Regions from separate parts of the Streptococcus raffinosi genome, predicted to be linked through region 1. Evidence: predicted binding sites of a transcription regulator. Region 1 holds the regulator's gene; the other holds the start of a gene.

Region 1 (15,330 bases):
ACGGATTTCGATTTAGTCACACTCATGAATGATACTTGCTTTGGTCCTCTATGGGATATGACTGACCTAGTTGAAGGCTTTGAAAAACACTCGAATGTTGACTTTTGGGGAATGACGAATTTTAGAAAAACCAAATATTTCGATGAGCATCTACAAAGTTATTTTATATCTTTCAAAAAGCATGTTGTTGCTTCAGATGCCTTTCAAAAATTTTGGACTTCTATAAAGACTTTTATCGACGTTCAAGATGTTATTGACAATTACGAAACTAAAGTTACTAGTGTTCTGGTTGAAGCAGGTTTTCATTATGATGCTGTCTTTAATACCATTGATGAAGAGGCAGAAGATTTAATTCACCCTGATTTTTCTTATTACAGACCAATAAGTACCCTTGAGCATAAGGTACCCTTTATTAAATTGAAAGCTTTTACAGGTGATGAGAAAAAAGGAAAACTACTTTTAGATTATCTTACTAACCGATCAACTTATCCGGTGGCACTAATCAAGTTGCATCTGAACCGTTATCATTCCCCTGATAGTTTGGTATTTTTAGATGATAAGATGGTTGATTCTAACTTTAACACAATTACAAGGTTCAATTGTCGTTTAGCTATTCATGTACACATTAGTGATGTAGAGAGACTAAAAGTATTTACGGACACAAGTTTGTCTGCTTTCTACTATTTTACCCTTTCAAGCCATATCGATAGAAATGAAGTTGAGGTTATCTTATTAAATTGTTTTGAGAAAGATAGATTCCAGCTTGTTTCTCAAACTTTTGAAAATCATTATCATGCTTTAGTATCTTTGTACTCTCAGCTTAGAGAGTATGACTTTGTTGGGCATTTCCACACATCAGACTTTGGAAATGAAGGTCGCCTTGTTGATGAAGCTACAAGACATGCTCTAGTGGATATGCTATTAGATGAAGAGAGACTAGTATCAATTTTTACACATTTTCCAGAGGTTGGTCTGGTGTTTGCTGATTTGTCTAAGGAACTTTATTGGACAGACTCAATCAGCACTTTAAACCATAATCAGGAACTTGACTTAAATAACCAATGTCTAAAAGCTACTAATAATTCACTCTATGTTTTCCAAGGCTCCATGTGGATGTCAAAAGATTTTTTGGGGAAAATTATACTAAAGGATAAACCCATTTTTTATCATTTTGATGAGAATATTCTGGATTATCTCTTTTATCGAAAAGTTTGGGATGAAGGAATCGATTATCGTATAATAACTTCTGAAGCAATATCTTATGCCGAACGATATAAGGTTCATCTTGCTGAGATGGAACAGATTCCGAAACCACTGACACTCAAGGATAAGTTTTCAGCCTATCAAAAGGCCTTTTTAAGAAAAATAGGTTTAAAAAAAACCTCAGTCGTTTAATTTCCCCCTCCCACTTACGAATAAGTAAGTAGGAGGTTTTTTCTTATGTATAGTATTGTAGCTGAGGAGTCGGGACTTTTGCCTCGTGAGCGTCTCTTGCAGAAGGGGGCGGAGGTTTTGTCAGATCAGGAGCTGTTGGCCATAGTGCTGCGGACGGGAACTAGGTCGGAGTCGGTCTTATCTATGGCTAGTCGTATTTTGAAAGGGATGACGAGTTTGGCGGATTTGTCTCGTTTGTCTTTAAATGAACTTCAGGCCATTCCTGGTATTGGGCGTGTGAAGTCTATCGAGTTGAAGGCTATGGTGGAGCTGTCTAAGCGGATTGAGAAGGCTGAGTTGGCTCGTTCTGAGCAGATTATGTCTAGTCAGCAGGTGGCCCGTCGTATGATGTTGGATATTGGGGACAAGCCTCAGGAGCATTTGGTGGCCATTTACCTGGATACGCAGAATCGTATCATTCAGCAAAAGACGGTGTTTATTGGTGGGGTGCGTCGTTCGATTGCAGAGCCTCGTGAGATTTTGCATTATGCTTGTCATCTGATGGCGACATCTTTAATAGTGGTTCACAATCACCCGTCTGGTGAGGCCTACCCTAGTCATAATGACATTGATTTTACGCAAAAGATAAAACGGTCTTGCAATGACTTGGGGATTTGTCTCCTTGATCATTTGATTGTAGGCAAATCCACCTATTATTCTTTCCGAGAGGAAAGAGAGGATTTTGAGCTCTAGTAAGAGTCCCGATAATATAGAAATACTATAAAAGCAACTGAGTGCAGTCTCAGTTGCTTTTATAGTTCGTTAACGACGTATTCAAAGAGTTTGAGGTCTTCTTCACGTTTGTCTAGGAGAAGCTCAGGATGCCATTGTACGCCTAAGAAGCGAAGGTTTGGCGTGTTTGACTCAACCGCTTCAACAGTGTTATCCTCAGGGTCACGCGCAATGACACGAAGGTCAGAGGCCAAGTGTTTGATGCTTTGATGGTGGAAAGAGTTAATAGAGGTTTCACGACCGTAAATTTCCGCCAACTTGCTGTGCTCTTCAATCACCATCTCGTGGTAAAGATAATCCGAAGGTTTGTCTTGCCAGTGGTGTTCGATATCTTGGTGGAGGCTACCACCAAGGGCAACATTCATGAGTTGGGTCCCACGACAGATTGAAAAGATTGGTTTCTTTTGTTTGGTAGCTTCTTCAATCAGTGCCATCTCAAAGAGGTCTCGCTCGAGGAAGAAGTCATTTTCACTGGCATGATTTTCTTCGTTGTAGAATTTAGGGTCAACGTTTTGTCCACCAATGAGGATGAGTTTATCAATCATGGAGATGTAGCTCTTGGCTTCCGAAGGATCAGAAACAGGTAGGAGGATTGCTAGGCCTCCGGCTCTTTGAACCCCTTCGACAAAGCCAGTTGGAGCATAGGACCACTTAATATCTTCATGGGCTGGGTTTGGCCTTACATTGGCTGTGATTCCGATAATAGGTTTAGTCATTACTTCTCCTTGATTTTTCTTCTTCTTTCATGAAATAGAGTAGGGTTTGTAGTTCACTAGTGAGGTCCACGTACTGGACAACCACATGGCGAGGAAGATTAAGGTTGACTGGAGAGAAGCAGAGGATGCCTTCAATGCCAGCTTCAACCAAAAGATCAGCCACTTCCTGTGCCTTGATAGATGGCACTGTCAGGATGGCTGTTTTGATGTCTTCTTGGGCAATCTTATCTTTGATTTGAGAAATTCCATAGATAGGGATATTGTCCTCAGTTTGAGTGCCTACCAATTCGTTATCGTCCGTGTCAAAAGCCATGACCAGCTGCATGCGGTTACGCTCTTGAAAACGATAGTGGAGGAGGGCACGTCCAATATTCCCAACCCCAACAAGGAGTACCTTGGTGGTTGAATTGTCGTTAAGGAGTTCAGCGAAAAATGTCATCAGCTTGTTCACGTCATAACCAAAGCCACGACGACCTAACTCACCAAAATAAGAGAAGTCCCGACGAACAGTAGCAGGGTCAATCCCGATAGCTTCAGCAATTTGCTTGGAGCTTGCTTTTTCAATATTTTCACGATGGAATCGTTTGAAAATACGATAGTAGAGAGAGAGACGTTTGGCGGTGGCGTTTGGGATGTTTTTCTCAAAAGTCATTGATCGCTTTCCTTTCTTGAATTAGTTTGAATATCTTATATTTTAAGAAAAGATTGTGAAGATTGCAACAAAAGAGTGTAAATGAAGCGATATAAAAAACCTATCACAAGGATAGGCGCTTTCTATGTAGCTAGAAAAATGTCTTAGACTTCTTCTTGCTCAAATACTTGACGATCAACTAGACTCTGCATCAAGAAATAAAATTTTTCTTGTAAGATGTGGTGGTCTTCTTTTTTAAAGATATTAACGTTACGAAGACCAGATTTGTCTGTGATGGACAATTTGAAGCCGGTCAAGTCTTTGTTAATAGTGATTTTAAGTGGGAAACCTTCGCCTGAGTTAGGTACTTTTTCGAGTAGGCGGTGTAACTCGTAGTTTCCGATTTTATTTTGCACAAAAGTCGTGTCACGTAGGGTGAATTTTTTGACATTGGGGCTGATGCTATAACGGTATTTGCAGTCAGCTAAATGAATGCTTTTTTCAAATGCCATGTTAGTCTCCTATGATTTGATTAAGTTTTTCGGCCAGAGCTAGAAGTTCTTCAGCAGTGTTATCCTCTGATAAACTAATACGGATAGCAGTCTTAAGCTTGTCAGAATCCTTGCCATAGAGGGCTTGAATGACATGGCTGGGGTCAACAGTTCCGGCAGTACAAGCAGAGCCCGTTGAGACAGCGAAACCAGCCAAATCTAACAGAGTTAAGAGAGGACCATTTTCCTTACCAGGAAAACTGATGTTGATAACGTGAGGTAGGCTAGGACCAGCGCTATTAATCTCGTAAGGAACGGTAAGAGCGTCTAGGAAAGTCTGACGAATTGTTTCCACATGTTGGTAATTGTCTTGGTAGTGGTCGCTGGCTTGCTTGTAAGCTGCGGTCATCCCTACAATTCCGACTAGATTTTCAGTACTGGCACGACGTTTTTCCTCTTGTTCACCACCATGGAGAAGGTTGTCAAAGTGCAAGTCATTATGATAGAGCATGCCGACACCTTTAGGTCCATGGAATTTGTGGGCGCTGATAGAGACGAAATCGGCACCGAGTTCCTCAGGGTGAATAGGAAGTTTCCCTGCAACCTGAACGGCATCCACATGGAAAGCAGCCTGGTGGTCAGCGAGTAAGTTCCCAATTTCCTTGATAGGAAGCAGTTGGCCAGTTTCGTTATTGGCATACATGACAGAAACGAGAATGGTATCGTCACGTAGAGCGTCAGCGATTTGTTGGGCTGTGATAACCTGATTTTTCGGTTGAATATAGGTTACTTCAAAACCAAAGCGTTCTTCCAGATAGGCCATGGTGTGAAGGACCGAGTGGTGTTCAATGGCCGTCGTAATCAAATGTTTCCCCTTAGCTTGATTGGCGAGGGCGTAACCTTTGATAGCTGTATTATTTCCCTCGGTCCCACCAGAAGTGAAGATAAGCTTGCGGGCAGGAACGTCGAACTGTTTGGCCATTTCCTCACGTGCTTCACGGAGTTCTCTGGAAGCTTGGCGCCCATAAGCATGAAGACTCGATGGATTTCCAAAGGTTTCAGTCATGACATGGGTCATAGCTGAGATAGCAGCGGCATTCAATGGTGTTGTCGCTGCATTGTCCAAATAAACCATAACTTAGTCCTCATTAGATTTATAAGCAAAGAGTGGGCTAAGTGGTTGGCGTTCAAAGATACGAGTAATAGCGTTGGCAATGAGCTTACTTGCTGAAATGTATTTAACGTTTGTTGGAACTTTTTCTTTAGTTGCAACGGAGTCTGTCACCAAGATTTCTTTGATTGGTGCAACGTTGAGGATTTCAGCAGCTCCACCTCCGAAGAGACCGTGGCTAGCTACGGCATAGATGTCTTTCACACCAGCACGTTCAAGGATTTTGGCAGCTTCGGCAAAAGTTTTACCAGTATTAAGAATATCATCAACAATGATGGCTGTTTTGCCTTCAACTTCACCGATGATATAGCCTTCTTCACGTTCAGCGTCATCTTGGGCGTAGTCGATGATAGCGATTGGGGCATCAAGGTATTCTGCCAAGCCACGAGCACGTTTGACACCAGAGTTTTTAGGACTAACAACGACAATATCACTACCTGTGAATCCTTTTTCGTTGTAGTATGCCGCAAATAAAGGCATCGTGAAGAGATTATCCACTGGAATGTCAAAGAAACCTTGAACTTGGACAGCGTGAAGATCAAGAGTCAAAATGCGGTTAACGCCAGCTTTAACAAGCATGTTGGCAATCAATTTAGCAGTGATTGGTTCACGTGAAGCAGCGATACGGTCTTGACGTGCGTAACCAAAATAAGGCATTACCACGTTGACAGAGTTTGCACTGGCACGTTTGCAGGCATCAATCATGATTAGTAATTCCCAGAGGTAGTCGTTGACAGGTTTATTAGTAGATTGGATGATATAGATATCGTCCCCACGAACAGACTCTTCGATGTTAATCATGATTTCTCCATCAGAGAATTGACGTGAAGAAACTTTACCAAGTGGCAATCCGGTAGCCTCAGCAATTTTTTCAGCAATTTCGGGATTTGAGCTGAGAGAGAACAATTTCAATTGTGGGTTTGCTTTTTGATGTACCATGATAATGGTGACTCCTTTAATAAATAAGTGCTAAGCCCAGTTAGGGCTATTATAAATTAAACTACAGATAGTTCTATTTTAGCAAAAAGCAGCAGAAATTTCAGCCATCAAACTATGATATGAACGAAAATGACGAACCTTTAGAGAAAAATTGTCTCTTGTATGCGTTTTTAGACCAAACAGTAATGGTATTTCTGGCTACTCCTTTGGTTATCAAAAAAGACAAGGCACAAACCTTGTCTCAGAAATGGAATGAATTTTTTTATAGACTGGCATCGTAACTAATGAGCAGATTTTTTATCAGCTATTGTTAATTAGTCTTTATCGCGCTTGAGAGTAGCTACAAAGCGTGCTACCTTACTTTTGGCATATTTAAAGTTAATGTTATTTTCTTTAAGAAAGGCATCGAAGTCATCTTTGCCTTTTTCGGCATCCAAAACTTCCAACTCCAGTTCATAGTCTTTCTTGTCAGCGTAAACATTGACATCAAGGGCCATAAGCCCAATGTTGGTCTGGTATTCACGACGGGTTGTGGTTAAATGCCCGAGAATGGTCAAGTCCTCTAACGTAACCCCACGCTCCAGAAGAATGGACTTGATTTGGCAATCGGGAAAGTCAAGTGACTTGGTCATAGCCTTAGCCTCTGCACAATCCATGGTGACGTTGTACTCCATGTTTCCAACCTTCTCAGGAATTTTCAGAGTCAGTTCTCCATGAGTCGGAAGCGTTCGGATGCGTAAAGACAACTTTTTGCTCTTCATATCACCCTGAATGGTGTCAATGTAATAGTTTGTTTGTGTAACAGGTGTTACATGGGAGAAAAGCATAGCCAAACGATTATACTCATCTTTGGTGAGTAGAGTTTTGTACTCTATCTCTAAATGGTTCATGTGTGTCCCTCCCTCGTCCTTTAAATATGGTATAATATAACAGATTGTTTTTATTTTATAAAAAACTAAAGCTTTTGACAAGGAGGAGTCCTATCTTGACCATGGATTGGGAAGAATTTTTAGACCCCTATATTCAGGCCGTAGGTGAGCTCAAAATTAAGCTCCGAGGCATTCGTAAACAATTTCGTAAGAAAAATCGTCACTCGCCCATTGAATTTGTGACGGGCCGTGTGAAGTCAGTGGCTTCCATTGAGGAAAAAATTGCCCTACGTGGCCTGTCTGTTGAGAATTTGGCCAAGGAAATGCAAGATATTGCTGGACTGCGTATTATGGTCCAATTTGTCGATGATGTGGATGAGGTTTTGGCTTTGCTTCGTCATCGTAGTGATATGACTATTGTTTCAGAGCGAGACTATATCAGAAACCGTAAACATTCGGGTTATCGCTCTTATCATGTTATCGTGTCTTATCCTGTTGATACCATTGATGGTCGTAAGGAAATCCTTGCCGAAATTCAAATTCGGACTTTGGCCATGAACTTTTGGGCCACTATTGAACATTCCCTTAATTATAAATATCAGGGAAATTTTCCAGAGGAGATTAAACTCCGCTTGGAAAATACGGCACGCATGGCCTATCAGCTTGATGAAGAGATGCGTAAGATACGTGATGATATTCGAGATGCTCAGTTGCTCTTTGATCCAATCAACAGAACTTTGAAAGATAGTGTAGGAAATAGTGATGACACAGATGAAGACCTTTTCGGATGAGATGAAGGTGGCTATTATTGCTAATGGCAAGCCCCAGAGTAGGCGTGTTGCCTCAAAACTTTTTAATGCCTTTCGAGACGATCCTGATTTTTATTTAACTAAGAAAAATCCTGATGTGGTTATCTCTATCGGTGGTGATGGCATGTTGCTATCAGCCTTTCATATGTATGAAAAAGAGCTTGCTCGTGTCCGTTTTGTTGGCATTCATACGGGGCATTTGGGATTTTATACAGATTATTTAGATGGTGAGGTTGAGCAGTTGATTGAAACCTTGCGTAAGGATCGTGGCGAGAAGATTTCTTACCCGCTCTTAAATGTCAAGCTAACCTTGGCTGATGGCCGTTCCTTTACATCAATTGCGCTCAATGAAGCAGCTATTAAACGTAATGAAAAAACTATGGCAGCTGATGTCTGCCTCAATGACATCTTATTTGAGAGCTTCCGTGGGGATGGACTGTCTGTAGCAACACCGACAGGTTCGACTGCCTACAATAAATCCTTGGGTGGTGCAGTTCTTCATCCCACTATTGAGGCCCTGCAATTGACTGAGATTGCCAGTCTTAATAACCGTGTTTACCGTACCTTGGGCAGTCCACTTATTGTTCCTAAGAATGAGAAAATTACCGTTTATCCTACCCGAATGGGGAGCTACACGCTTTCGGTCGATAATAAAACCTACACTAATCGTAATGTGCAAAAGGTAGAGTTCTCAATTGACCAGCGTAAGATTTCCTTTGTGGCTAGTGCCAGTCATACCAGTTTCTGGGAGCGTGTACGTGATTCCTTTATCGGAGACATGGAAGAATGAGATATGAATTTACTGTGGGACGTTCCTGCCGAGTAAAGACCTTTTTGAAGGAGCATGATGTTTCCAAAGGACTTTTGGCTAAGATTAAGTTTGAGGGCGGTCATATCTGGGTCAATGGTGAGGAGCAGTTTGCGACCTACCCTGTTCATGAGGGAGATGTGGTCGCTATAGAGATTCCTGATGAGGAACCACATGATACCTTAACTCCCATCCCGTTTGACTTGGATATTGTCTATGAAGATGATAACTTCTTGGTGGTGAACAAGCCATATGGTTATGCTAGTATTCCAAGTGTCAATCATGACAACACCATGGCTAATTTTGTTAAATATCACTTTGTTAGCAATGATTATCCCAATCAGCGAGTGCATATTGTGACACGTCTGGACAAGGACACGTCTGGACTCATGCTTTTTGCCAAGCATGGTTATGCCCATGCACGTATGGATAAGCAGTTGCAGCAGAAGTCCATTAAGAAGCACTACTATGCCTTGGTGGAGGGTGATACTAAACTTGAGGAACAGGGAGAAATCATTGCACCCATTGCGCGTGATGTGGATTCCATCATCACACGTCGGGTCCATAAATCAGGGAAATATGCTCATACCAGTTATCGTTTGGTAGGTGATTATGGGCGAGTTAAGTTGGTTGATATTAACCTTCATACTGGACGGACGCACCAGATTCGTGTGCACTTTGCTCATTTGGGCCTTCCTCTTTTGGGAGATGACCTTTATGGGGGCTCTCTAAATTATGGGATTGAACGTCAGGCCTTGCATTGTCACCGTCTTGCTTTTGTCAATCCCTTTACCAAGAAAGAGATGGTCTTTGCGTCTTCCTTGACAGATGACTTTGAAACCGTTATCATGGACTTACAAACTAAAAAGATTGATTGAGGAGTATTTATGCGTAGTCTATTTGGTGAACTTCGTGAACGTATTTTAGGAAAGAACATTAAGATTGTTTTTCCTGAGGGTAATGACGACCGTGTGGTTCGTGCAGCTGCCCGTTTGAAATTTGAAGGATTGGTGGATCCTATTATCTTGGGAGACCCAGCTGAGGTTCACAAAATCTTGAATGATCTTGGTTTTGCAGATTTTAACTATACGATTATTAATCCTGAAACCTATGAAGGTCTTGAGGAAATGAAGGAAAAATTTGTTGAAATCCGTAAAGGAAAAGCGACAATTGAAGATGCGGACAAGTTGCTTCGTGATGTTAACTATTTTGGTGTTATGTTAGTGAAACTTGGTCTTGCTGATGGTATGGTTTCAGGTGCTATTCACTCAACAGCCGATACAGTACGTCCTGCCCTTCAAGTTATCAAGACAAAACCAGGCATTTCACGTACTTCAGGTGTTTTCCTTATGAACCGTGAAAACACTAACCAACGTTTGGTTTTTGCTGACTGTGCTATTAACATTGATCCAAATGCTCAAGAATTGGCAGAAATTGCTGTTAATACTGCTGATACAGCTGCCATTTTCGGGCTTGATCCTAAAGTGGCCATGCTTAGCTTCTCAACAAAAGGTTCTGCCAAATCACCAAAAGTGGATAAGGTTGTTGAAGCAACAGCTCTTGCTAAGGAGATGCGTCCTGACTTGGCTATTGATGGTGAGTTGCAGTTTGATGCAGCTTTTGTTCCAGCAACAGCGGCTATTAAGGCACCAGATAGTGATGTAGCAGGACAAGCTAATGTCTTTGTCTTCCCAGGTTTGCAGGCTGGTAATATTGGCTATAAGATTGCCCAACGATTGGGAATGTTCGAAGCTATTGGGCCAATCTTGCAAGGTCTCAATAAACCAGTTAACGACCTTTCTCGTGGTGCTAGTGCCGAAGACATTTACAATCTAGCGATTATCACAGCTGCTCAAGCACTTAATAATTAAAAGTAATGATAAAAGGAGGTCTGGCCGAGTGGCTGGGCCTTTTTATGCAACTTTTGTGATTAAAAATAAATCAACTTAAACTAAAGGAAACCCTTTATTGATAAGGAATCGCAGTGGTTTTCGTGTTTACAAATGTTATCGAATTGTACAAAAGATTCTAATAATAACTGTTCTTTTTGATTATTTATGCTATAATGAAGCTGTAAAAAATTTTATATTTTGGAGAAATCTTATGAAAAAAAGTAAATGGTTAGCCTTAGCAGGCGTTGCCGTCCTTAGTGTTGGTATTTTGGCGGCTTGTTCATCTAAGTCTAGTACTAGTGGTACTACTTATGGTTACGTTTACAGTTCAGATCCTGAAACTTTGGATTACATTACCTCAAATACAGGACCTACAACAACTGCTGTGACAAATGGTGTTGATGGTCTTATGGAAACAGATAAATATGGTAATCTTGTACCTTCAGTGGCTGAAGATTGGTCTGTCTCTCAAGATGGTCTAACCTATACTTATAAAATCCGTAAAGGGGTTAAATGGTATACCTCTGATGGTGAAGAGTACGCTGATGTTACAGCTAAAGACTTTGTAACTGGTCTTAAGCATGCGGCAGACTCAAAAGCTGGTGCTCTCTATTTGGTTCAAGATTCTATTGCTGGTTTGTCTGACTACCTATCAGGTGCCAATAAAGATTTCTCAAAGGTTGGTGTTAAGGCAATTGATGACCATACCTTGCAATATACACTTAAACGACCAGAGCCATACTGGAACTCTAAGACAACTTATGGTTTGCTTTTCCCAGTCAATGCAGACTTCCTTAAAACTAAAGGAAAAGATTTTGGTAAGTCAACAGACCCAACCTCTATCCTCTACAATGGTCCTTTCCTTCTCAAATCTTTGACAGCTAAATCATCAATCGAGTTGACTAAGAACGAAAACTACTGGGATAAGAAGAACGTTCACTTTGATGCTATCAAATTGACCTATGATGATGGTTCTGATCCAGAATCTTTGGAACGTAGTTTCACTGATGGTGCTTATAGTATTGCTCGTGTCTACCCAATGAGCTCTAACTATGCATCTGTCGAAAAGAAATATAAAGATAATATCTTCTATACTGCAGCAGGTGCGTCAACATCAGCCATGAGTGTCAATATTGACCGTCAAAGTTACAAATACACTGCTAAAAAGACTGATGCTGAAAAGACTTCAACGAAAAAAGCTCTTTTGAATAAAGACTTCCGTCAATCAATTAACTTTGCTATTGACCGTACGGTATATCAATCACAAGTCAACGGTAAGGATGGAGCAGCTAAAGCTATTCGAAATCTCTTTGTTCCTTCTGACTTCGTTAGTGCAGGAGATAAGACCTTTGGAGATCTTGTTACTGAAAAGATGAGTTCATATGGTGATGAGTGGTCAGGCGTCAACTTTGCTGATGGTCAAGATGGTCTCTACAATGCAGAAAAAGCCAAAACTGAGTTTAGTAAGGCTAAAGAAGCTCTCCAAGGAGAAGGTGTTCAATTCCCAATCCACTTGGACCTTCCAGTTGACCAAAGTTCTAAACTTAATGTTTCTCAAGCGCAATCTTTGAAACAAACCATTGAAAAATCATTGGGAAGTGACAATGTGGTGATTGATATCAACCAATTGTCATCTGATGATATGCAAAATGCAACCCTTAATGCGCCAAATGCGGCTGCAGAAGATTGGGATATCTCAAATGGTGTTGTTTGGAGTCCAGACTATCAAGACCCATCAACTTATCTTAATATCTTTAAGACAACATCAAATGAAAACACTAAGACCTTCATGGGATATGATAACCCAAATAATGCGGCAGCAGCCCAAGTAGGACTTAAAGATTATGATGCCTTGCTTGACTCAGCAGATTCTGAAACAACAGATCTCAATGTACGTTATGATCGTTATGCTCAAGCTCAAGCTTGGTTAGAAGATAGTTCACTTGTCATTCCTTTGACGGTTGGTAACGGTGCAGCTCCAGTTGTCTCACGTTTGACACCATTTACAGGTTCATATACTCAAGTGGGTGATAAGAGTTCAGGTGACTACTTCAAATATGTTAAACCACAAGAAAAAGTAGTTACTAAGAAAGAATATGAACAAAGTCGTGAAAAATGGCTTAAAGAAAAGAAAGTATCTAACGAAAAAGCTCAAAAAGATCTTGCCAAACACGTTAAATAATGCAATGGAAAGAGGCGCGAGCCTTTTTCTTTTGGCCAAAGATCTATCAAAATACCTTTGAAAGTAGCTATCAATTGTGAGAAAGAAGGCATAAGACAAAATATTCTGACAATTGCTGTTATTTCGATTTTTATGGTATAATGGTGACATAACTATGATTTTTTGGAGAATGCTTATGAAAAAAAGAAGATAGTGCGTTACGAATGTTAAACTGAAAGACAAGCAAAGTTGTGGGGAGGTCATCCTCAGGCTACTTTGGTGAATCAGAGTGTCCTACCAGCGCATGCTTGATTGATAACAGACTCTGGTGACTACTCAAGTAGGAGCTGAGGGTTCTGGCAGATGTTCACACATCTTGAACCTAAAAAAGCTGTTGTCACTAAGAAAAATGATGATAAAGCCCGTGAAAACTGGTTTAAAGAAAAGTCTAAGTCCAACGAACACGCTCAAAAAATCATGAGAATGACGTTAAATAAAAGGACGATAGAACTTTCTCATTTGATTGGGAAAGTTCTTTTGGAGTTAAAGGAAGAGACATGAAAAAATACATTTTATTGAGAACCCTTCGTTCTCTATTGTCAATATTTGTCGTGACGGCCTTGACCTACACCATTATTTATACCATGGTGCCGAGGCGTCTGATTTTCAGACAGGACCCTAACTACAACAAGATTGCAAAGACAGCCGATTCGAAGGCTAACTATGAAAATACAATCTATGAGCGAATGGGTTATATTGATTACTATGACACCAAGGAATTGCAGGAAAAAGCAAGCTCGCTTGATAAGTCTGTAACGACTAAACCAACCAAGGCCAATAAGGCTATCTACCAAAAATATGTGGATAGTTTGGGACGTGGCTGGCATTTGCAGCAGTTTAAGGAAAGTAAGCAATTTTATGCGACACGTGATGTGCCAGTACTTGAACGTGTATTTGGCTTCTATAAGCACCTCTTTGAATTTGACAATACAGGATGGGTAAAAGATAAAACAAATCCAAACTTGAAACGTTACATTCGAATTGAAAATGATCCCGCTATTGGTTGGTCAGTGGTTGGTTCAGGGACTAAGCATAAATATCTGCTTTACTTTAATGGTCAGTTCCCATTTGTTCACCAAAACTTCGTGAAGATGAACCTTGGTACGTCTTATCCAACCTATGCTGATCAGGGTGTTCTTGATGTCATTACGCAGGGCCAAGGACAAACCTTAACAACTGATGTGAATTTCCCAACGGGTAAAAAGCCATCTTCAGTGGATATTTACTCTCGTACCTATAAATCACCAAGTCAGGCTGACGAAAGAGACCGTTCTTTGTTTGGCAATGATCCTTATACAGCAACGAAAAGTCATTACCAGTATCCATCAATGGTGACAAGCTCTGCTATTGCTGGATTGATTGGCTTGGTCTTGTCTTATGCCTTGGCGATTCCATTAGGGTCATACATGGCCCGCTTAAAGAACACCCTCTTTGATAGCGTGTCAACAGGTATTCTGACCTTCTTGCTTTCTCTACCAACTATTGCCTTGGTTTATATCATTCGATTGATTGGTTCTGAAATTGGGCTTCCGGATTCCTTCCCAATCTTGGGAGCAGGTGACTGGCGTTCTTATGTCTTGCCATCTGTTATTCTTGGACTCTTGTCAACGCCAGGACTTGCCATTTGGATTCGTCGTTATATGATTGACCTGCAATCTCAAGACTTCGTTCGTTTTGCACGCGCCAAAGGGTTGTCAGAAAAAGAAATTTCAAACAAACACATTTTCAAAAATGCGATGGTATCCTTGGTTTCAGGAATTCCAGCATCTATCGTAAGTGTTATCACCGGAGCTACCTTGACAGAAACTATTTTTGCCTATCCTGGTATGGGTAAAATGTTGATTGATTCTGTTCGTGCTTCAAATAATGCTATGGTTGTGGGTCTGGTGTTTATTTTCACAGCCCTCACCATCTTCTCATTGCTTGTGGGTGATATCCTTATGACAGTGATTGACCCACGTATCAAATTGACATCTAAAGGAGGTAAATAATGGCTTCAATTGATAAAAGTAAGTTCCAATTTGTAAAGCGCGATGATTTTGCCTCTGAAACAATTGATGCACCGGCTTATTCTTATTGGAAATCGGTGATGCGTCAGTTCCTTAAAAAGAAATCAACAGTAGTCATGTTGGGTATCTTGATTGCCATTGTTTTGATGAGTTTTATCTACCCGATGTTTTCAAAATTTGATTTCAATGATGTCTCAAAAGTTAATGATTTCAGTTTGCGTTATGTCCATCCTAATGCTCAATATTGGTTTGGTACCGATAGTAATGGTAAGTCTCTATTCGACAGTGTTTGGTTTGGTGCGCGTAATTCAATCCTTATCGCTGTTATCGCTACCTTCCTTAATGTTGTCATTGGTTTGCTTGTGGGTGCTGTTTGGGGGATTTCTAAGACCTTCGATATGGTTATGATGGAAATCTACAACATCATCTCAAATATCCCTGACCTCCTTGTGGTTATTGTCTTGACTTATTCATTGGGTGCTGGTTTCTGGAATATGATTTTTGCCATGACTGTGACAGGTTGGATTGGGATTGCCTATAGTATCCGTATTCAAATCATGCGTTACCGTGATTTGGAGTACAACTTGGCTTCCCGTACACTGGGAACA
Region 2 (15,330 bases), on a different contig from region 1:
GGTGGAGAAGTTATCGCTTACGTTTGGTAAGAAGCTGATACTAAGCACTTATATCAAATGATTTGTGCGAGTTTCGTTGATTAAATTCGATGAAACTCATCCCCGTGAAAACTAGTCACTTTGTGGCTTGATAATCTAACAGGAGAATTAAATACTATGTCACGTATTGGTAATAAAGTTATTACTTTGCCTGCTGGTGTTGAAGTAACAAACAACAATAATGTTGTTACTGTTAAAGGACCTAAAGGCGAACTCACTCGTGAGTTTAATAAAAACATTGAAATCAAAGTTGAAGGCAACGAAGTTACACTTCACCGTCCAAACGACTCAAAAGAAAACAAAACAATCCACGGTACTTCACGTGCCAACTTGAACAACATGGTTGTTGGTGTTTCTGAAGGTTTCAAAAAAGAACTTGAAATGCGCGGTGTCGGATACCGTGCCCAACTCCAAGGTTCAAAACTTGTTCTTTCAGTTGGTAAATCTCACCAAGACGAAGTTGAAGCTCCAGAAGGTATTACTTTTGAAGTACCATCTGCAACTTCAATCGTCGTTAACGGTATTAACAAAGAAGTTGTTGGTCAAACAGCAGCTTACATCCGTGGCCTTCGTTCACCAGAACCTTACAAAGGTAAAGGTATCCGTTACGTTGGTGAATACGTACGTCGTAAAGAAGGTAAAACTGGTAAATAATAGGATATTATCCTTGTGGCAGTTCTTTCAGGATTGTCTATTTACCAAAAGCTCTCATGAGCAAGCATTATAAATAAGAGGTGAAAATTGTGATTTCGAAACCAGATAAAAACAAACTCCGCCAAAAACGCCATCGTCGCGTTCGCGGAAAACTCTCTGGAACTGCTGATCGCCCACGTTTGAACATTTTCCGTTCTAATACAGGCATCTACGCTCAAGTTATTGATGACGTAGCGGGTGTAACGCTCGCAAGTGCATCAACTCTTGATAAAGAAGTTTCTAAAGGAACTAAAACAGAACAAGCCGTTGTTGTCGGTAAACTTGTTGCTGAACGCGCAGTAGCTAAAGGTATTTCTGAAGTGGTGTTTGACCGCGGTGGATATCTCTATCACGGACGTGTTAAAGCTTTGGCTGACTCAGCTCGTGAAAACGGATTGAAATTCTAATAGGGAGGACACTTAATAATGGCATTTAAAGATAATGCAGTAGAACTTGAAGAGCGCGTAGTTGCTATCAACCGTGTTACTAAAGTTGTAAAAGGTGGACGCAACATGCGTTTTGCTGCTCTTGTTGTTGTTGGTGACCGTAATGGTCGCGTAGGATTTGGTACTGGTAAATCTCAAGAGGTTCCAGAAGCTATCCGTAAAGCAGTTGAAGCAGCTAAGAAAAACCTTATCGAAGTTCCTATGGTTGGTACAACTATTCCTCACGAAGTTCGTTCAGAATTTGGTGGAGCGAAAGTATTGTTGAAACCAGCTGTTGAAGGGGCTGGGGTTGCCGCTGGTGGTGCAGTTCGTGCCGTCATCGAATTGGCTGGTGTTGCTGATGTAACATCTAAATCTCTTGGCTCAAACACTCCAATCAACATCGTTCGTGCGACTGTTGAAGGATTGAAACAACTTAAACGTGCTGAAGACGTTGCTGCTCTCCGTGGCATCTCAGTATCTGACTTGGCATAAGAAAGGAGATTATAATGGCTCAAATTAAAATTACTTTGACTAAGTCTCCAATCGGACGCAAACCAGAACAACGTAAAACAGTTGTTGCTCTTGGACTTGGTAAATTGAATAGCTCAGTTGTTAAAGAAGACAACGCTGCTATCCGTGGTATGGTCAATGCAGTTTCTCACTTGGTAACTGTTGAAGACGTTAAATAAAAAATGATTTAAGTCGTAAGGGTTGCCTTGCGACTTAAACTGAATTTCATGTATAGGCGAGTTTTTAATCAAGCTACCTTACTTGGTTAGAGGCGCTAGCATTTTACAAAAAGAGGAGAAAATTAATAATGAAACTTCATGAATTGAAACCTGCTGAAGGTTCTCGTAAAGTCCGTAACCGTGTAGGTCGTGGTACTTCATCTGGTAACGGTAAAACTTCAGGCCGTGGTCAAAAAGGTCAAAAAGCTCGTAGTGGTGGTGGCGTACGTCCAGGATTTGAAGGTGGACAAACTCCATTGTTCCGTCGTCTTCCAAAACGTGGATTCACAAACATCAACGCTAAAGAATACGCACTTGTAAACCTTGATCAATTGAACGTCTTTGAAGATGGTACAGAAGTAACTCCAGCAGTTCTTAAAGAAGCTGGAATCGTTCGTGCTGAAAAATCAGGCGTTAAAGTTCTTGGTAATGGCGAATTGACTAAGAAATTGACTGTTAAAGCAGCTAAATTCTCTAAATCTGCTGAAGCAGCTATCACTGCTAAAGGTGGTTCAATTGAAGTCATCTAATGAGGGGTAACTCATTATGTTCTTTAAACTATTAAAAGACGCATTGAAAGTCAAAAACGTTCGTAATAAGGTTCTATTTACAATCTTCATTATTTTCGTTTTTCGTGTAGGAACTCATGTAACTGTTCCTGGTATCAATGCGGAAAGTTTGAAACAATTAAGTGATTTACCTTTCTTGAACATGCTTAACTTGGTGTCAGGTAATGCTATGAATAACTTCTCTATCTTCTCGATGGGGGTTAGTCCTTACATTACGGCATCAATCATTGTCCAACTTTTGCAGATGGATATCTATCCAAAATTTGTGGAGTGGGGTAAACAGGGTGAAGTTGGCCGTCGTAAATTAAATCAGGCGACTCGTTATATTACTCTTGTTTTAGCATTTGTTCAATCGATTGGTATTACAGCTAGTTTCAATACACTCTCATCAATTTCATTGGTTAAGACACCTAATGTTTCAACCTATTTGTTGATTGGGACAATTTTAACTGCTGGTAGCATAATTGTGACATGGCTTGGTGAACAAATTACTGATAAGGGCTTTGGTAATGGTGTGTCAATGATTATCTTTTCTGGTATCATTGCTTCCATTCCAAAGATGTTCTCAACAATTTATGAGGATTTCTTTGTCAATGTTCGTTCAGGAGAATTGACTCGTTCATATATCATCGTCGCATTGTTGATTGTGGTAGGTTTGGCGATTGTCTTCTTTACGACATTTGTACAACAAGCAGAATATCAAATTCCAATTCAATATACGAAATTGGTTCAAGGGGCTCCAACGAGTTCATACTTACCTTTGAAAGTCAATCCAGCTGGTGTTATTCCCGTTATCTTTGCTAGCTCGATTACGACAATTCCAAGTACGATTCTTCCATTCTTCTCGAAGGTTTCGTGGTTATCTCATTTACAAGGACTACTCTCGTATAATACACCTAGTGGAATGATTACCTATGCGATATTGATTATCTTGTTCTCATTCTTCTACACATTTGTCCAAGTTAATCCTGAAAAAACTGCTGAAAATCTTCAAAAGAATGGGTCTTACATTCCTAGCGTTCGTCCAGGTCGTGAGACTGAAAAGTACATGTCTTCATTACTTAAGAGATTGGCAACAATCGGGGCTGTATTTCTCGCATTTATTTCATTGGCTCCAATTGCGGCTCAACAGTTTATGCACCTCACAAGTTCAATTGCACTTGGTGGTACATCACTCTTGATCTTGATTTCAACTGGTATTGAAGGTATGAAACAACTTGAAGGTTACCTTTTGAAACGTCAATATGTTGGATTTATGAATCTCGAAGACTAAGTCTTCTCATGAACAATCGAGAGGGAAAGAAAGATTGCTTTCTGCCCCTTCTCTTTTGTTTTTTGATAACTCTACCAAGTCTATTAAATCTTGATAGAGTTATTTGAAAACAAAAATAAGGAGTTCGTAAGATGAATCTTTTAATTATGGGTCTACCAGGCGCTGGTAAAGGGACACAAGCTGCAAAAATCGTTGAAGAATTTGGTGTAGCTCATATCTCAACTGGTGATATGTTCCGTGCTGCTATGGCTAACCAAACAGAAATGGGAACTTTGGCAAAATCATTCATCGATAAAGGTGAATTGGTTCCAGATGAAGTGACAAACGGGATTGTAAAAGAACGTTTGGCTCAAGACGACATTAAGGAAAAAGGATTCCTTTTGGATGGTTTTCCTCGCACGATCGAACAAGCTCATGCCTTGGATCAAATCTTGGGTGATCTTGGTTTGGAGCTTGATGGAGTAATCAATATCGAAGTGGATCCATCTTGCCTTCTTGAACGCTTGAGTGGTCGTATTATTCACCGTAAAACAGGTGAAACTTACCATAAAGTATTCAACCCACCAGCTGACTACAAGGAAGAAGACTATTACCAACGTGAAGATGACAAACCTGAAACGGTAAAACGTCGCCTTGATGTTAACATTGCTCAAGGTGAGCCAATCATTGCACACTATCGTGAGCTTGGCCTTGTATCAGATATTCAAGGTAATCAAGATATTGAAGATGTATTCGCTGATGTTAAAAAAGCGATTGCAGCAATTAAATAATTATTTAATCTTACTTGCGTATCAGACTCAAGCATGATATAATACTTTAGTCTGACTTATAATTGTTACCTCTGTGCTCAGAGGAAATCAAATCGAAATTTTAGGGGGTACTTTTGCGTGGCAAAAGAAGACGTGATTGAAATTGAAGGTAAAGTTGTAGAAACTATGCCTAATGCTATGTTTACTGTTGAATTGGAAAATGGACACCAAATTTTGGCGACAGTTTCTGGTAAAATCCGTAAAAACTACATTCGTATTTTGGTCGGTGACCGTGTGACTGTTGAAATGAGTCCTTATGATTTGACACGTGGACGCATCACATACCGCTTTAAATAATCGAAATAATTGGAGGGATTAAAACATGAAGGTAAGACCATCGGTTAAACCAATTTGCGAATACTGTAAAGTTATTCGTCGTAACGGTCGTGTTATGGTAATTTGTCCAACAAATCCAAAACACAAACAACGTCAAGGATAATATAGAAAGGAGAAATCATGGCTCGTATTGCTGGAGTTGACATTCCAAATGATAAACGTGTAGTAATTTCACTTACTTACGTATACGGTATCGGACTTACAACATCTAAGAAAATCTTGGCTGCTGCAGGTGTTTCTGAAGACATCCGCGTTAAAGATTTGACAAATGATCAAGAAGACGCCATCCGTCGTGAAGTGGATGCGATTAAAGTTGAAGGTGACCTTCGTCGTGAAGTAAACCTTAACATCAAGCGTTTGATGGAAATCGGTTCATACCGTGGTATCCGTCACCGTCGTGGACTTCCTGTCCGTGGACAAAACACTAAAAACAATGCCCGCACTCGTAAAGGTAAAGCTGTTGCGATTGCAGGTAAGAAAAAATAATTAAAATAAAATAGGAGGTAAAAACATTGGCTAAACCAACACGTAAACGTCGTGTGAAAAAGAATATCGAATCTGGTATTGCTCACATTCACGCTACTTTCAATAACACTATTGTTATGATTACAGATGTGCATGGTAACGCTGTAGCATGGTCATCAGCTGGTGCTCTTGGTTTCAAAGGTTCTCGTAAATCTACACCATTTGCTGCACAAATGGCTTCAGAAGCTGCTGCTAAATCTGCACAAGAACATGGTCTTAAAACAGTTGAAGTAACTGTTAAAGGTCCTGGTTCAGGTCGTGAGTCTGCTATCCGTGCTCTTGCTGCTGCAGGTCTTGAAGTAACAGCAATCCGTGATGTAACACCTGTACCACATAATGGTTGTCGTCCTCCAAAACGTCGTCGTGTGTAATCTTTAATAACAATAGTACACAAGGTTCGTTTCGAGGGAGTATAATAAATGATTGAGTTTGAAAAACCAATAATAACAAAAATTGATGAAAATAAAGATTACGGCAAATTTGTCATCGAACCACTAGAACGTGGTTATGGTACAACTTTGGGTAACTCTCTTCGTCGTGTACTTTTGTCATCACTTCCAGGTGCTGCCGTAACATCAATTAAGATTGATGGAGTACTCCACGAATTTGATACCGTACCAGGCGTCCGTGAAGACGTGATGCAAATCATCCTTAATATTAAAGGACTTGCTGTAAAATCTTACGTCGAAGACGAAAAGACAATTGAACTTGATGTCCAAGGTCCAGCTGAAGTTACTACTGGAGACATCTTGACTGATAGCGACATTGAAATTGTTAACCCTGATCATTATCTTTTCACTATCGCTGACGGCGCTTCTTTGAAAGCGACTATGACAGTAGCTACAAACCGTGGTTATGTTCCAGCAGATGAAAACAAGAAAGATGATGCACCAGTGGGAACATTGGCTGTAGATTCAATCTACACACCAGTGAAAAAAGTCAATTATCAAGTTGAACCTGCCCGTGTAGGTAGCAATGATGGTTTTGATAAATTGACAATCGAAATCATGACAAACGGAACAATCATCCCTGAAGATGCCCTCGGTCTCTCGGCTCGCGTTTTGATTGAACACTTGAACTTGTTTACTGACCTTACTGATGTTGCTAAAGCTACTGATGTAATGAAAGAAACTGAAAAAGTGAACGATGAAAAGGTGCTTGACCGTACCATCGAAGAACTTGATTTGTCTGTACGCTCATATAACTGTTTGAAACGTGCCGGTATTAATACCGTTCATGATTTGACAGAAAAAACTGAGCCTGAAATGATGAAAGTCCGTAACCTAGGTCGTAAATCTCTTGAAGAAGTCAAAGTTAAGTTGGCTGATCTTGGACTTGGACTCAAAAACGATAAATAATAATATAGGAGGATAACATGGCTTACCGTAAACTTGGACGCACAAGCTCACAACGTAAAGCGGTTCTTCGTGATTTGACTACAGATCTTATCATTAACGAAGCAATCGTTACAACTGAAGCACGTGCTAAAGAAATCCGTAAAACAGTTGAAAAAATGATCACTCTTGGTAAACGTGGTGATTTGCACGCACGTCGTCAAGCAGCTGCATTTGTACGTAACGAAATTGCATCTGAAAGCTATGATGAAGCAACTGATAAATATACATCAACAACTGCTCTTCAAAAACTTTTCTCAGAAATCGCACCTCGTTATGCTGAACGTAACGGTGGATACACTCGTATCCTTAAAACAGAACCACGTCGTGGCGATGCTGCCCCAATGGCAATCATCGAACTTGTTTAATTTTTATCAATTTTGTTGAGTGTTATGATGATGGAATAGCTCTGCTTTTCTTAGTCTAGCTCTGGTCTACCGCTGGGCATTCGCCTAGCGGGAACACTCATCATAAAATGGGAATAAATAAGCATGTAACGCTTGTTTACGAAAGATAATACGGTTGTTTTTCGTAAGCAGGCGTTTTTTAGTCTATAAATCGTCTGAATATTTTGATATAATGGGATAAACTTATTTTTAAAAGGGGAATATTATTTTGACAACAGCCAAGGAACTTCTTAAACAAAGGTATTATTTGCCAATCAAGGAACAACCCGGACTATTTGTAGGAATCGAGTTGGAATACCCTGTTGTTAATTTGAGCGGGAACGCTACGGATGTCTCTCTTACAAAACAACTTTTAATCTATCTTATTGATAATTTTGGTTTTAAAGCGGATAAATTTGATTCTGATAATAATCCTATTCAGCTTATTGAGCAAGCTTCTGGAGATATGATTCTTTTCGAAGTCTCATATAATACGATTGAATTTGCATTTGCTAAGGCTAGTCGGATTGCTGAGGTTGAAGAACGTCTGGATACTTACCTTAGTATGATTCAACCATACCTGCGTAATCATAACCATGAGTTGCAAGGTTGGGGTGTTAATCCTAATTGGGCTAAAAATGATAATAGTCCGGTAAAATCACCTCGTTATGAGATGCTTATGGATTTTCTTGAGCTTTCTAAAGCCAAAAATAATTCCTTCTTTCATAATTACCCGGAATATGGGTCTTTTATCTGTGGGAGTCAAGTGCAGTTGGATGTCTCCAAGATTTCCTATTTAAGAGTTCTCAACGCTTTTAATCAGATCGAGGGTCCTAAAGCGGTATTATTTGCTAATTCGGAATTTTGGGGTTCTGATTGGGATTTAGCAATTTCGAGGGATGTTTTTTGGGAGAATTCCATGCATGGTGTCTTTGAAGAGAATGCCGGGATTTTCCCAAGAGTATTCAAGAATGAAGATGATTATTTTTCTTATTTATCTGAGACAGCTATTTTTACTGCAAAACGGGCTGAGGAAACCTACTATTTTGAACCGATACGAGCTAAAGACTATTTGAATAAATCAGCTATTCAAGCCTGGTCTATTCATGGTAATGAAGTTTCGATTAAGCCGAGTGAGGACGACTTTAAAACGCATCGATCTTATCAATTTCAAGATTTAACGACTAGAGGAACTATTGAATTTCGAAGTGTTTGTACGCAACCTTTTTCAGCGACTTTCGCACCAGCAGCCTTTCATCTGGGGCTGTTAGTCAATTTAGAACGTTTAGAAAATATTTTAAAAGATTCCCCATTTTTTGAAGCTTTTGACTTTGATTATCCAAGAATTCGTCGTTTATTTTCGAAAAAGGATATTTCTGATACAGACCTTAAATTGATTTTCCCTTTAACAGAAGCGTTATTGGTTTGTGCAGAGGATGGTTTAAAATCACGTGGTTTTGGAGAAGAAATTTACTTAGCTCCTCTTAAAGAGAAGCTGAAAGCATTGAAAGTACAATTCGATTAGTTTTTGATTGAGCTTGAAGGTTTCTATAAATTTTGGAGTGAAATATTAAAAAATCGTTGAAAAAGTATTGACGATACTCGACAACAAATGGTATTATATAATAGTTGTTTCGAATGAGGCAATGGAAAGTTTAGTTAAAAACTTTTCAAAAAGTGTTGACACAATTTGTCAGACTTGATATAATAATTAATGTTGTTAGCGGAAATGGCGGAATTGGCAGACGCGCAGGACTAAGGATCCTGTGACCGCTTTAGGTCGTGAGGGTTCAAGTCCCTCTTTCCGCAGAGTAACCAGTCGGTTGACTGGTTTTTTTGTATTAAAAAATCAAAACGCTTACAAATTGTAGAAAAGCTAGTTTTTTGAATCTAATTGTGATAGAATAAACATGTAAACGGGTTCAAACCCAAAAAAATATAGGAGGCCTTTATAATGGCAATCGTTTCAGCAGAAAAATTTGTCCAAGCAGCTCGTGACAATGGTTACGCAGTCGGTGGATTTAACACAAACAACCTTGAGTGGACTCAAGCTATCTTGCGTGCAGCAGAAGCTAAACAAGCTCCAGTGCTTATCCAAACTTCAATGGGTGCTGCTAAGTACATGGGTGGTTACAAATTGTGTAAAGCTCTTATCGAAGATTTGGTAGAATCAATGGGTATCACTGTACCAGTTGCTATTCACCTTGACCACGGTCATTACAACGATGCTTTGGAATGTATTCGTGAAGGGTACACTTCAGTTATGTTCGATGGATCTCACCTTCCAGTTGAAGAAAACCTTGAAAAAGCAGCTAAAGTTGTTGAATTTGCACATGCTAACGGTGTATCAGTTGAAGCTGAAGTTGGTACAATCGGTGGTGAAGAAGATGGTATCATCGGTGACGGTGAATTGGCACCAATCGAAGATGCTAAAGCTATGGTTGCAACTGGTATCGACTTCCTTGCAGCAGGTATCGGTAACATCCACGGTCCTTACCCAGAAAACTGGAATGGTCTTCACCTTGATCACTTGCAAAAATTGACAGAAGCTGTACCTAACTTCCCAATCGTATTGCACGGTGGATCAGGTATTCCTGATGATCAAATCCAAGCAGCTATCAAACTTGGTGTTGCTAAAGTTAACGTTAACACTGAATGTCAAATCGCATTTGCTAAAGCAACACGTAAATTTGTTGCTGAATATGAAGCAAATGAAGCAGAATACGACAAGAAGAAACTCTTTGACCCACGTAAATTCTTGAAACCAGGTTTCGAAGCAATTACAGAAGCTGTTGAAGAACGTATCGACGTATTCGGTTCAGCAAACAAAGCTTAATTAGACTAAATAAGCTTGAAAATAAAGGGTTTGTCCAACATGGACAAGCCTTTTTCTTATGTTTTGCCACAGATTTGCCACACTTATTGTGTAAGAGTATCAAGGATAGGTATAATTTGATCCTTTGTTTTTTTAGTGATATGCAAATAAATTTCTGTTACTCGACTACCTCTAGAATGTCCAGCACGATTCTTCCCGGATCTTGTTTTTTTGTACGGGAGCAAATAGTTGGCTACTGCGAATCGATCTGTGATTGAGAGCAAACAAATTTTTAAGAGCGGATATGGCTTTGGTTGATAGATTCTATTTCCTAACTTTTTAAGATATGCTATAATATGAATATGTTTGATAATTATATTGTACCTGTATTTTTTGGTGGTGGAGCTCTTGCTCTACTTGGTTTATTGTTATTTGGTTGGGCCTTGCCTTCATTTTTGAAGGGGAAGTGGTCTTATTTGATTTCCTTGTTAGGTTTAGGCTTGGTTGCTTTTGCTTACTTTGATGGGGCTATTGTTGTCACTTATAAAGTATGGCTCGGTTTACTAGGCGTTATCATGATTGGTTGGGGCCTTCCTTTCAACAATCGCAAGGGACGTCGTGCTATGACCATTTTTTGGAGTATCATGGCAATCGTTGTGGGAATTGCTGCTATTGCGTTCACAATTGCTTATGGTGTTATTAACCGCCACTAACATGAATCTTTAAAACATGCTATAATAATGGCATGTTTTATTTTATGACCCTATCATTTATTATTATGCCTGCCTTGGGTTGTTTCTTAATTGGTCTGGCTTTTGCTAAATCAGATCGTTGGGACTATTCTTGGATTTTATCCTTAATAGGTTTGGTGGCCTTTATTTCATCTTTTTGGCATATGGCGCGTGTAGACCTATGGTTTATGCTTAGCTATAGTTTTGGTCCTTTTTTGACGGGATTTGGTTTTTCTTGGGACTTAAGTAGGAAACGTCGGATGCAGTTGCTACTGTTAGGGGCATTTTTCCTTATCTTTTTTGTGATTCTATATTATCTTATTGTGCGAATCCTAAATACGGCCGTTGTTTAAAGGAGGCTTGTGATGTTGTTAGATTTAGAAGAGAAGACACGGGTATTAGTGGAAGATATTGTTGAACGATCTGCAATTAAGCGGGGAGCTATCTTTGTTTTGGGTTTATCGTCCAGTGAGGTTGCTGGTGGAACTATCGGCAAAGCCTCTAGCCGTGAAATTGGTCAACGAATTGTGAAGACTATTCTTGAGGTTTTGGAACCGAAAGGGATTTACTTGGCTGTGCAAGGTTGTGAACATTTGAATCGTGCTTTGGTCGTTGAGCGTGAGCTTGCTTTGGCTAAAGATTTGGAAATTGTCAATGTGCTTCCAACTTTGCATGCCGGTGGAAGTGGTCAGTTGGCTGCTTTTGATTACATGAAGGATCCTGTTGAGGTGGAAGAGATAGTGGCTCAGGCTGGTATTGATATTGGGGATACCTCTATTGGTATGCATGTGAAGAGGGTTCAAGTTCCTCTTCGCCCCATTACTTCAGAACTGGGTGGAGCTCATGTGACTGCCTTAGCGAGTCGTCCTAAGTTGATTGGTGGTGCTCGTGCTGAGTATTTATCAGATCCTATTCGTAAAAACTAAAAAGTATCGGATGCTTATGTGTCCGATACTTTTTATGTTGGTTGGTTCTTTATCTTCAGTGATGACGCTTGGCATAATCGACAAATTTGAACTTTTCAAGTTTGTGTCGGCTTTCAGTGAACTGAAACTGATTTCCATTATCCAGATAAACTTTTGAGCGTATGCAGACGACGTGATGATCTTTGCCGATATCGATGAGGATTTTGTCTTGCTCGGTAATGTTATCAATGGTGATTTCTTTAAAGGCATGAGAAATGCTAAGGTGGAGCTGATTCTCAAGATAATCATAGATGGAGTTCTCAGCGATGCTGCGGTTGAGTTGAGGCATAAGTCTCGCATCTAGGTAATCAATATCAACGACAGAGGCACAACCATCAACTACTCTTTGACGAATAAGACGCCAAACCTGTTGGCTTTTTGAAAATCCAGTTTTTTCTGAGAGATTGGTGTCAACGATGATTTTATCTAGAGAGATAACGTTGGTTTGTGATTTAATGCCTTGTTGTTCTATGAGCTCTTGGTAACTGGTTAAGTAAGATACAGGGAAGTTCACTTGTTCTTGACTAATAACTTGAGAGCCTGATCCATGAATCTTTTTAACCAGACCCTCTTCAACGAGTAAAGCCAATGCCTTTCGTATGGTGTCTCGACTAACTTGGAAAGTTTCTACTAATTCTTGCTCGGTGGGTAGAAAGTCTCCAACTTGATATTCTTTGCTATGAATAGCTTTTTCTAAATCTTTATAAATAACCTGGTATTTTTTCATAGCTCTCCTTATTTGTTGGCAAAAAAGCATACAACTATTGTTTTTTTCAAAAAATATGGGTAAAAAACCCGGAACACTTGCAGACAAATTTGCAATCGTTTACAATTAGTTTATCAAGTCAATCAGATATTGTCAAAAAAGAAAAGGAGATTCAAAACGGACCAATCTTTAATTTCTATAAAGAATTGATTCGCTTGCGTAAAGAAATGTCTATCATTTCAGAAGGAAGCTATCAGCCAGCATTTGAAGATAGCAAGCAGGTCTACGCCTTTGAACGCCACTTAGACGGTCAAAAACTCTTGGTACTCAATCATTTCTATGGAAGTGAAGCTGAAGTGGCGACTCCAGCAGAATATCAGTCAGGGCGCGTGCTCTTGTCAAACTATGACGATGCAGAGCTTGCTGAAAAGGTAGTTCTTAAACCATATCAAACCTAGGCAATCCTAGTTAAATAAGCCAAACTTTCCTCAGTAAATGCTTTTGCTGGGGAATTTTGTTATAATGAAAGCACTTTTAATGTTGATGGAGGAAGTGTAATGACACGCTTACAAGATGATTTTTACCATGCGATTAATGGTGAGTGGGAAAAGACAGCAGTGATTCCCGATGATAAGCCTCGTACAGGTGGTTTTTCAGATTTAGCAGATGAAATAGAAAACCTCATGCTTGAAACAACGGATCAGTGGTTGGTGGGAGAGAATGTTCCTGACAATGCTGTTCTACAAAACTTTATAAAGTTTCACCGTATGGCTGCGGACTTTGATAAACGTGAGGCAGTTGGTATCGAGCCTGTTAAACCTTTGATTGAAGAATACAAGAAGCTTTCCTCATTCTCAGAATTTGCTTCGAAAATTGCTGACTATGAGATGTCTGGAAAGCCCAATGCGTTCCCGTTTGGTGTGTCTCCCGATTTTATGAATGCCCAATTAAATGTTCTTTGGGCTGAAGCACCACGTATTATTTTACCTGATACAACCTATTACACTGAGGATAATGAAAAGGGCAAGGAGCTTTTGGGAATCTGGCGTGAGACTCAAGAAGAACTCCTAGAGAAATATGGCTTTACAGTTGAAGAAATCAAAGATACCTTGGACAAGGTTATCGCTCTTGATGCTAAGTTAGCCAAGTATGTCCTTTCGAGTGAAGAATCTTCTGAGTATGTAGAACTCTACCACCCATATGATTGGGAAGACTTTACCAAGCTAGCACCGGAACTCCCACTTGATAACATCTTCACAGAAATCTTGGGTCAAGTTCCTGATAAAGTTATCGTTCCTGAAGAACGCTTCTGGACAGAATTTGCAGAGGAATATTACTCAGAAGCAAATTGGGAGTTGCTTAAGGCGGACTTACTTATCGATGCTGCTACATCTTGGAATGCCTATTTGACAGACGAGCTTCGTATCTTGGCTGGAAAATATGGTCGTGCGCTTTCAGGAACACCACAAGCCATGGAAAAGAAAAAAGCAGCCTACTATTTGGCACAAGGCCCTTACAATCAGGCTTTAGGACTTTGGTATGCTGGTGAAAAATTCTCTCCAGAAGCTAAGGCAGACGTTGAAGCCAAAGTGGCAACTATGATTGATGTTTATAAATCACGCCTTCAAACTGCGGATTGGTTGGCACCAGAAACACGTGAAAAGGCTATTACGAAACTTAATGTTATTACGCCTCACATTGGTTATCCAGAAAAACTACCTGAGACATATGATAAGAAGATTATTGATGAGAACTTGTCACTTGTTGAGAATGCACAGAAGTTAGTCGAAATTTCAGTTGCACATAGTTGGAGCAAGTGGAATAAACCTGTTGATTACAGTGAGTGGCATATGCCTGCCCACATGGTTAATGCTTACTATGACCCACAGCAGAACCAAATTGTTTTCCCAGCAGCTATCCTTCAAGCACCTTTCTATGACCTTCACCAATCGTCATCAGCCAACTACGGTGGTATTGGTGCTGTCATTGCTCATGAGATTTCCCATGCCTTTGATACAAACGGTGCTTCCTTTGATGAGAATGGTAGTCTTAAGAATTGGTGGACTGAAGAAGACTATGCAGCCTTTAAGGAACGTACTGACAAGATTGTGGATCAGTTTGAGGGCTTGGATTCTTATGGTGCCAAGGTCAACGGCAAACTGACTGTTTCTGAGAATGTGGCTGACCTCGGTGGTGTAGCCTGTGCCTTAGAAGCAGCTAAACGAGATAAGGATTTTTCAGTTCATGAATTCTTTGTTAACTTTGCGACGATTTGGCGTATGAAGGCGCGTGAAGAATACATGCAAATGTTAGCTAGCGTGGATGTCCACGCTCCTGCTAAATGGCGTACCAATGTTATCGTGAGCAACTTCGACGAATTTCACAAGGAATTTGACGTCAAAGAGGGCGACGGCATGTGGCGTGCCCCAGAAGAACGTGTGATTATTTGGTAAAAAGTGATGAAATCTGTCCAAAAATGGACGGATTTCTTTATTTTTATCAATGTAAGGGTTTACATAATGTGTAGAAAACGCTATAATAGACTTGTGTTAAAGCTTGTGAAGTTTTTAACAAGTATTCAAAGGAGTTTCATATGACTAAACAAACTAAAGATGTTCAAACAGTAATTGATGAATTAGCAACAAAGGGGGTTGAAGCCCTCGATGCTATGGCTAACTTTACGCAGGAGCAAGTGGACCATATCGTTCACCATGCTGCGATTGCTGCCCTAGATAAACACATGTACTTGGCAAAATTGGCTGTTGATGAAACAGGACGTGGTATCTATGAAGATAAAGCCATCAAGAACATGTATGCTTCTGAATACATTTGGAATAGTATTAAATATGATAAAACTGTAGGCGTTATTGCTGAAGATAAAGAACAAGGTTTGGTTTCTATCGCTGAGCCTGTTGGGGTTATCTGTGGGGTTA

What was found. Region 1 encodes Rex, which represses fermentation and respiration genes when NADH is low (regulators of the CRP and FNR family bind a similar motif). Its sites were predicted from a motif close to TTGTGAANTANTTCACAA; they were not measured.
Region 2: the regulator Rex is predicted to act here: its motif matches at 9,075-9,092, upstream of QRD39_RS07360 (class II fructose-bisphosphate aldolase).

What each region holds. Positions count from the first base shown of each region.
Region 1 covers NZ_JASUZV010000002.1:174,642-189,971, forward strand. Annotated here, with positions in the region: gene QRD39_RS02305 (rhamnan synthesis F family protein) at 1-1,395, shown strand, start outside; gene radC (RadC family protein) at 1,441-2,127, shown strand; gene QRD39_RS02315 (gamma-glutamyl-gamma-aminobutyrate hydrolase family protein) at 2,187-2,882, opposite strand; gene QRD39_RS02320 (redox-sensing transcriptional repressor Rex) at 2,875-3,534, opposite strand; gene QRD39_RS02325 (DUF1831 domain-containing protein) at 3,678-4,025, opposite strand; gene QRD39_RS02330 (cysteine desulfurase family protein) at 4,027-5,139, opposite strand; gene QRD39_RS02335 (ribose-phosphate diphosphokinase) at 5,143-6,114, opposite strand; gene QRD39_RS02340 (CYTH domain-containing protein) at 6,429-7,004, opposite strand; gene yjbM (GTP diphosphokinase) at 7,100-7,774, shown strand; gene QRD39_RS02350 (NAD kinase) at 7,746-8,582, shown strand; gene QRD39_RS02355 (RluA family pseudouridine synthase) at 8,579-9,478, shown strand; gene pta (phosphate acetyltransferase) at 9,488-10,471, shown strand; gene QRD39_RS02365 (peptide ABC transporter substrate-binding protein) at 10,704-12,674, shown strand; gene QRD39_RS02370 (hypothetical protein) at 13,017-13,214, shown strand; gene QRD39_RS02375 (ABC transporter permease) at 13,211-14,704, shown strand; gene oppC (oligopeptide ABC transporter permease OppC) at 14,704-15,330, shown strand, end outside.
Region 2 covers NZ_JASUZV010000009.1:90,139-105,468, forward strand. Annotated here, with positions in the region: gene rpsH (30S ribosomal protein S8) at 1-30, shown strand, start outside; gene rplF (50S ribosomal protein L6) at 157-693, shown strand; gene rplR (50S ribosomal protein L18) at 783-1,139, shown strand; gene rpsE (30S ribosomal protein S5) at 1,158-1,652, shown strand; gene rpmD (50S ribosomal protein L30) at 1,667-1,849, shown strand; gene rplO (50S ribosomal protein L15) at 1,978-2,418, shown strand; gene secY (preprotein translocase subunit SecY) at 2,435-3,730, shown strand; gene QRD39_RS07315 (adenylate kinase) at 3,862-4,500, shown strand; gene infA (translation initiation factor IF-1) at 4,618-4,836, shown strand; gene rpmJ (50S ribosomal protein L36) at 4,862-4,978, shown strand; gene rpsM (30S ribosomal protein S13) at 4,996-5,361, shown strand; gene rpsK (30S ribosomal protein S11) at 5,388-5,771, shown strand; gene QRD39_RS07340 (DNA-directed RNA polymerase subunit alpha) at 5,820-6,758, shown strand; gene rplQ (50S ribosomal protein L17) at 6,776-7,162, shown strand; gene QRD39_RS07350 (glutamate-cysteine ligase family protein) at 7,410-8,705, shown strand; tRNA gene QRD39_RS07355 (tRNA-Leu) at 8,904-8,989, shown strand; gene QRD39_RS07360 (class II fructose-bisphosphate aldolase) at 9,135-10,016, shown strand; gene QRD39_RS07365 (hypothetical protein) at 10,352-10,708, shown strand; gene QRD39_RS07370 (hypothetical protein) at 10,741-11,079, shown strand; gene QRD39_RS07375 (TIGR01440 family protein) at 11,092-11,652, shown strand; gene treR (trehalose operon repressor) at 11,708-12,418, opposite strand; partial or broken gene QRD39_RS07385 (DUF3459 domain-containing protein) at 12,550-12,855, shown strand; gene QRD39_RS07390 (M13 family metallopeptidase) at 12,955-14,850, shown strand; partial or broken gene adhE (bifunctional acetaldehyde-CoA/alcohol dehydrogenase) at 14,967-15,330, shown strand, end outside.